One region of the Rathayibacter sp. VKM Ac-2835 genome, then DNA from elsewhere that is predicted to be linked to it. Evidence: predicted binding sites of a transcription regulator. Region 1 holds the regulator's gene; the other holds the start of a gene.

Region 1 (3,810 bases):
CGCCGGCGACGACTCCCGGGCTCGAGGGCACCGTGCTCGTCGCGGGGGTCGTCGACGGGCACAACGTCTGGCGCGGCGATCTCGCCGCGGCGTTCGCGAAGGCGGAGGCGCTGCGCTCGCTGACCTCGCGCGTCGCCGTCTCCAGCTCCACCTCGCTCTTCCACCTGCCGCACGACGTGACCGACGAGCCCGATCTCGACGAGCGCCTGGTCACCTGGCTGGCCTTCGCCGACCAGAAGGTGCAGCAGGTCGCCGCGCTCGCCCGCGGGCTCGACTCCGGCCGGGACGCGATCGAGCCCGAGCTGCGCGCCGCGACCGCCGCCCTCGAGGACCGGCGCTCGGCGCCCGGTGTCCGCGACGGCGCCGTCCGCACGCGAGCGGCGGCCCTCCGGCCGGAGGACTACCGGCGCGCGTCCTACGACGCGCGTCTCGCGGCACAGGAGGAGGCCCTCGGCCTGCCGCCGCTGCCGACGACGACCATCGGCTCGTTCCCGCAGACCCGCGAGATCCGCACGGCGCGAGCAGCCGTGGTCAGGGGCGATCTGACCGAGGAGCAGTACGCGACCCGCATGTGCGACGAGATCGAGCGGGTCGTGCGCCTGCAGGAGGAGATCGGTCTCGACGTCCTCGTGCACGGCGAGCCCGAGCGCAACGACATGGTGCAGTACTTCGCCGAGAACCTCGACGGCTTCGCGGTGACCCGCAACGGCTGGGTGCAGTCCTACGGCAGCCGCTGCACGCGGCCGTCGCTGCTGTGGGGCGACGTCTCGCGCCCCGCGCCGATCACCGTCGAGTGGTCGAGCTTCACCCAGTCGCTGACCGACCGCCCGGTGAAGGGGATGCTGACCGGGCCGGTCACGATCCTCGCCTGGTCGTTCGTCCGCGACGACCAGCCGCTGAAGGAGACGGCCGAGCAGGTGGCGCTGAGCCTCCGCGACGAGATCGCGGACCTCGAGGCCGCCGGCATCCGCATCGTGCAGGTGGACGAGCCGGCGCTGCGCGAGCTGCTGCCGCTCGAGAAGGACAACCAGCCGGCGTACCTCGAGTGGTCGGTCGGCTCGTTCCGCCTGGCGACCGCGGGGGCGGCGACGGCGACGCAGATCCACACCCACCTCTGCTATTCGGAGTTCGGCGTCGTCATCGACGCGATCGACCGGCTCGACGCCGATGTCACGAGCATCGAGGCGGCGCGCTCGCGGATGGAGGTCGTCGCCGACATCGAGCGGTCCGGCTTCGCCCGCGGGATCGGCCCCGGCGTCTGGGACATCCACTCGCCGCGCGTGCCCGGCGAGGAGGAGGTCGCCGAGCTCGTGCGCACCGCGCTCGACGGTATCCCCGCCCGGCAGCTCTGGATCAACCCGGACTGCGGACTCAAGACCCGCGGCTACGACGAGACGGTCGCGTCGCTGCGGAATCTGGTGAGCGCGGCGACGGCCGCGCGCCGGTCGCTGCTGGAGGACGCCGCCCGCTAGACCCTCGGGCTGCCAGGCCCGGAGACGCAGGAGGGGCGGACGGCTCGATGCCGTCCGCCCCTCCTGCGCGTGCTGCGCCGCCGCGTCAGACCGAGCGGAGCACCGCGACGATCTTGCCGAGGACCTCGGCCTCGTCGCCGAGGATAGGCTCGAAGTTGGAGTTGCGGGGGAGCAGCCAGGTGTGGCCGTCGCGCTGGCGCAGCACCTTGACGGTCGCCTCGCCGTCGAGCATCGCCGCCACGATCTCGCCGTTCTCCGCGGTGCGCTGCGAGCGGACGACGACCCAGTCGCCGTCGCAGATGGCCGCGTCGATCATCGACTCGCCGACCACCTTGAGCATGAAGAGCTCGCCCTTGCCGACCAGCTGGCGGGGGAGCGGGAAGACCTCGTCGATCTGCTGGTCCGCCATGATCGGCACGCCGGCCGCGATCCGGCCGACGAGCGGCACCATCGCCGCGTCGGCGACCGTCGCCGTCGACTCGAACGAGCCGTCGTCCTCGGTGGAGCTCGGCACGTCGATGAGGATCTCGAGCGCGCGGGGGCGGTTGGGGTCGCGGCGCAGGTAGCCGCTGAGCTCGAGCTGGTTGAGCTGGTGCGTGACGCTGGAGAGCGAGGCGAGCCCGACGGCGTCGCCGATCTCGCGCATGCTCGGCGGATAGCCGCGGCTGGACACCGAGCGCTGGATGGCGTCGAGGATCGCGAGCTGCTTCGCGCTGAGGTTCTTCCGGCGGCGGCCGGCCGCGGGCTTGGCCGCCGCCTTCGCCTTCGGCGCCGGAGTCGTCGTCCTGGCCGGCCTCGCTCCGGCCGTCTGCGCGTCGCTCACGATCGTCCCTCTCTCGGTGCGCACGCCGCGTGCGCGCCCTCTCCGCCCGAGTCGAGCACCGATGTCGGTGGTCGCTGCTGTACTGACTGCGGACTCTCGAAACTGTATCCGGCGGGGGTCCGCGTTCGAAACATTCGTTCGAGTGTGTCGCGCGATCCAGCAACGGATGCGGCGCGACCGGGTCTTGCCCGACGCGGTATTCGAAGATATATTCGGAACAGAGGTTCGGACCGGGTCCTCCCGGCCGAGGACCCGGCCCGAACCCCTGCTGAAAGGAGCGATCACCATGACCGCACAGCTCTCCACCACCGCGTTGCACCAGACTCCCGCACAGCACGTCACTGCTGCCGAGCAGCCCGGTGCGCGCACCCGGCTGCGCCTGACCCGTCGCGGCCGCGCCGTGCTCGCGACCCTCGGCGCCCTGCCGCTCGTCGCCGGAGCCTTCGTCTTCGGCCTCAACGGCGGCGGAGCCGTCGCCTCGGGCGAGAGCGCCGACATCGAGTTCCAGTACGTCACCGTCCGCGCCGGCGAGTCCCTCTGGTCCCTCGCGGAGGAGCTCGCGCCGCAGTCCGACCCGCGCGACGTCGTCTACGACATCCAGTCGCTCAACCAGCTGGCGAACGCCGGCCTCGAGCCCGGTCAGCGCCTCGCCATCCCCGCGCAGTACGAGATCGCGGGCTGATCGAGCGCGTCGAGCGCCCCGGTACCATTCCGGGGTGACGACTCTCGACGATCTCCCCCTCCGCGACGACCTGCGCGGTCAGCAGCCCTACGGCGCTCCGCAGGCCGTCGTCCCCGTGGCTCTCAACGTCAACGAGAACACCCACCCGGTCCCCGACGACGTCATCGCCGACATCGTCGAGCGGGTGTCCGTCGCCCTCCGGACGGTGAACCGCTACCCCGACCGCGAGTTCCGCGAGCTGCGCGACTCGCTGGCCGGCTACCTCGGCCACGGCCTGGCGGCCGACTCGATCTGGGCCGCCAACGGCTCGAACGAGGTCCTCCAGCACGTCCTGCAGGCCTTCGGCGGCCCTGGCCGCTCGCTGCTCGGGTTCTCGCCGACCTACTCGATGTACTCGATCCTCGCCTCCGGCAGCGGCACCCGCTGGATCAGCGTCGACCGCGAGGCCGACTTCCGCGTGTCCGCCGCCCACGCCGCCGACGCGGTGCGCCGGGAGCGCCCGGACATCGTCTTCCTCTGCGCCCCGAACAACCCCACCGGCACGCCGCTCGACCTCGAGACGATCGCCGCGGTGTACGACGCGACCGACGGCATCGTCGTCGTCGACGAGGCCTACGCGGAGTTCGCCGGTCGCGAGGCGCCGACCGCCCTCAGCCTGCTCGAGGGCCGCCCGCGCCTGCTCGTCTCCCGCACGATGAGCAAGGCCTTCGCCTTCGCCGGCGTCCGCCTCGGCTACCTCGCCGCCGACCCGGCCGTCGTCGACGCCCTCCGCCTGGTGCGCCTGCCGTACCACCTCTCCGCATTGACCCAGGCGGCCGCCACCGCGGCGCTCG
Region 2 (3,810 bases), on a different contig from region 1:
CTCGAGCGGTTCCGGGTGAGCCCGGGCCGGTGGGGTCGGACCGAGCGGGCGACGTCGGAGAAGACGATCCTCACCGCTCTGGCCTACCTGACCCTGCACACCGGCAAGCGCACCGTGGCCGCGTCCATCCGTGACCTCGCCCTCCTCGCGGGCCTGGGGCGCACGACCGCGGCCAGCGCCCTGCGGACGTTGCGCGAGGACGGCTACGTGCAGCTCGCCGTCCGCGCTGACGGCTCGAACGCCAGCGAATGGCGACTGTCCGAGCACCTTTCCACAGGCTCACTGCAAGGTCCGGTCACAACCACTAATAACCCCCGCCCCCCCGGGCCGATCTTCACCGAACGAACCGTGCTCCTCACCATGCTCGAAGCGGACCTCACCGACACCCGGCACGACCTCTTCACCCGCGCCGGCCTGGGACACCTCGCAGGCAAGGCCTACGCGCTGCTGCGCCGCGAAGGGACCCTTCCCCTCGACGCCGCCGCCACGTTGCTCGGAGTCACCAGCCGTACCGCCGCCACCGCCCTCTCCCGCCTGCGCACACACCGGCTGATCATCAAGCACACGACCGGGTGGACCCGCGCCAAGCGCGACCTGCGCACCGCCGCAGCTCGAACCCTCGGCGTTGACGGAGCCCTCGCAGATCGAGCCCACCGTTACGACGTCGAGCGCGAAGTTTGGGCCTGGTGGCAAGCCGAGCTGACCCACCGCTCCTCCTCCCCCAGGCAACGCCCTCGACGCCGACACGTCACGAGCCGACCCCTGTTCGAGGACACCACACCAGGTGAGCGCGTCTGGCCGCTCTACCCCCGCGACGCCGCCGGCCGCGGTGATCACCGCGAAGCACTGCACTGGGGACGCACCGGCATGCTCGCCCCCGGATCACTCTGGTGGTCCTCCACCGCTGCCTAGCCCCGACGCTGACCCTCGAGGTCGACGCGGATTCCCGACGAGCTCGACGCGCCCGAGACGGCTCCGCCGACCGGCCGAACGACTGGCGCACACGAGCGCTGTCGGACCCTCCGACCTACACTCAATTTGCATCGAACATATGTTCGAATGAATTGGGAGGCACCGACATGACTGTGACGATCGTGGATCGGATCTCGACTCCGATGCTGGACGCCGTGGCGATCGCGTTCCTCGTCGCCGGCGACGCGGTAGCCGCCGGGTTCCCCTCCCCCGCGCAGGACTACTTCGACGGCTCCCTCGACCTCAACGACCACCTCATCCGCGACAAGACGTCGACCTTCATCGTCCGCGTCTCCGGGGAGAGCATGATCGACGCCGGCATCAGCGACGGCGATGAACTGGTGGTTGATCGCTCCCTCTCCCCCAAGCACGGCAACGTCGTCGTCGCGATCCTCGACGGCGAACTCACCGTCAAGCGCCTCGAACTCTCCCCCGGCGGCGTCATCCTGCGCGCTGAGAACTCCGAGTACCCGCCGATCCTCGTCCCCGAGCTCAGCGACCTCCAGATCTGGGGCGTCGTCACCGTCTGCCTCCATCACCTCCACCGTGCGCTCTGAACAGCGCAAGCGTCATCCTCACCAACCTCTCCCCCAAGAACTCCCACGCCTTCCTCGACGTCTTCGACACCGCCTTCGACACCAAGGGCCTCGGCGCGACCATCGATGCCGTGACCAAGCGCCACGGCCGCTCCGCTGTCGGCCTCGGACTCGCCGGGATCCGCAAGGGACCCGTCTGGACGATGAAGCGCGGCGTGCTTTCCCCACGCTCCACAACCCACTGGGGCGAACTGGCGACGGCGTTCGCGCACTGACCGCAGCTGCCGGCGCACGGAAACCTGAACCAGATTGCGGTGTGAGTCCAAACTTCGGAAGGTTCAGAACTACGAAGTCTGTAACTCTGTTCACGCTTCTCGTGCCGTTATCTGTAAGTTACAGAATGACGAAGTCAGTAAATTACAGAATCACGAACTCTGTAAGTCACATTGCAGGGGGAGCCCAGTGCGTCTGCGGAGACGGAGGAGGACAGATCTACAGAGTTACAGACCTTGTAGTTCTGTAGATTGAGGCTTAGCTGCCGGCCGAAGCTGTTGGTAGCGGCAGTGGGGGTTCCGCGTGGCACCTGGACCTGATGGAACGAACCGGTTCAAGCGTCGGAAGAGACTTGCTGCGTGAGCATCGGTCGATGTGCCAGCCCTGCTCGGAGGGTGACCGGGTGCAACTTGGGTCGTCGGCGTAGCGGTCGACCGTGCACTTCGTAAGTTACAGACTTCCGAAGTTAGAGATCTTCAGCCGAACTTTGGTAGTCTGTAATTACCGAAGTGATAGGAGCATCCATGCGCATCGTGTCCCTGGCGAATCAGAAGGGCGGGGTCGGGAAAACGACGAGTCTGATGAACCTTGCGGCCGTCGCTGCCAAGAACGCGCGAGTGCTCGTGGTCGACGTCGACCCCCAACAGTCGACCACCATGTGGGCGGCTCGGGCGGGGGAGCGGCTGCCCTTCGACTTCGCGGAGAACACCGACCCCAACACGCTCACACGCCTGCGGGAGCTGCCGTACGACGTGGTCTTCGTAGATACACCAGGAAACCTGACTGATACGGCGATCCTCGGTGCCGTTCTCGACGTCTCCGACTTCGCGATCGTGCCGATGGTTCCAGAAGCGCTTGCTGTCGATCCGACGCGCAACACGATCAGCAAGCTCATCGAGCCGCGAGATGTTCCGTACCGAGTCCTGCTCGGCAAGGTGGACATGCGTGTACCGAACCTCCTCGAAGACTGGGTCAATCTCGTGGATGTAAGCCTCAAGCTCCCTCGCTTCAAGCAGCACATCCGACAGTACAAATCGATCAGCGATTCGCCGCTCACCGGAGACGTTGTGACGCAGTACCCCGACACCAGGCAAACCGCCAATGCGATCTACGACTACAACGCAGTCGCCCTGGAGCTCACCTCCATCTGGGCGCACTCGACCACGAGGAGCTCCTAATGGCCCGCCAGGACCTCAGTGCAATGCTGTCTACGCCGCCTCAGGCGGATCTGTCTCTCACTCCCCCCGAAGCATCCCCAGAGGTGGTGAAGCCTCTTCAGCCGTCGAAGTCGCCGGGAGTGGAAGACGACGCCTCTGCAACTCGACAGGACCCAGCTGAGGGAGCCGGCTACCGGTCCTTCGCCAGGAAAGAAGCGAAGATCCGAGACGACCAGTACACCGCACTGACTGCGCACGCACGTCGACTCACGCGAACCAGGCCTGCTGGGACCGAGCGAATCACGGAGAACACCCTCATCCGAGTAGCGATCGATCTTCTTCTCGAGAGAAGTGACCAGATCGCGGGCGGGTCGGAGGCCGAGATTCGGAAGTCTGTTGGTCTGTAAGTAACAGACTTGAGGGGGGCAGACGTCCATGGCCGCCATCCTTGAGCACGCCATCCGCTCAGGCATTTTCACTGGCCGTGACGGTCTTTCGATAGAATGGTCTATAGGAGGTGGTTGCGATGGCGATCGCTCAGATGCCCGATGGGGACACCGTTCGTCGGCTGCGCAGCCGTCAGGTCGTGACGAGAGTGTCGTACCTGCGGGAGCTGCGCCGGGCCGCGCAGGACACCACGCAGAGGCAGCTCGCGCGTCTGATCGGCATCTCTCAGCCCTCCGTGAACAGTGCCTTGAAGTCCGCGGCCGCCGTGCCGGACGTGCGCCCCGGCTTCTCCGGCGCTACCACGTACGAAATCGCCCAGCGTTACGACGCCGGTGAGCTGACGCGCGAGCAGACCATCGACGAGCTCGGCCGCTGGTCCTACCGGCCCGGATCGCCTAGCGACGGCTTCGACTGGACGACCGCGG

The links. The regulator LexA, encoded in region 1, represses DNA repair genes until DNA is damaged. The targets are predictions, from matches to a motif close to TCGAACANNTGTTCGA.
Region 2: the regulator LexA is predicted to act here: its motif matches at 1,044-1,059, upstream of HRK28_RS19465 (LexA family transcriptional regulator).

Annotation. Positions count from the first base shown of each region.
Region 1 covers NZ_JABSNQ010000002.1:1,257,794-1,261,603, forward strand. Annotated here, with positions in the region: gene metE (5-methyltetrahydropteroyltriglutamate--homocysteine S-methyltransferase) at 1-1,472, shown strand, start outside; gene lexA (transcriptional repressor LexA) at 1,558-2,295, opposite strand; gene HRK28_RS13615 (LysM peptidoglycan-binding domain-containing protein) at 2,582-2,977, shown strand; gene HRK28_RS13620 (histidinol-phosphate transaminase) at 3,012-3,810, shown strand, end outside.
Region 2 covers NZ_JABSNQ010000005.1:110,141-113,950, forward strand. Annotated here, with positions in the region: gene HRK28_RS19460 (hypothetical protein) at 1-912, shown strand, start outside; gene HRK28_RS19465 (LexA family transcriptional regulator) at 1,080-1,529, shown strand; gene HRK28_RS20930 (DUF4113 domain-containing protein) at 1,631-1,783, shown strand; gene HRK28_RS19475 (ParA family protein) at 2,306-2,959, shown strand; gene HRK28_RS19480 (winged helix-turn-helix domain-containing protein) at 3,465-3,810, shown strand, end outside.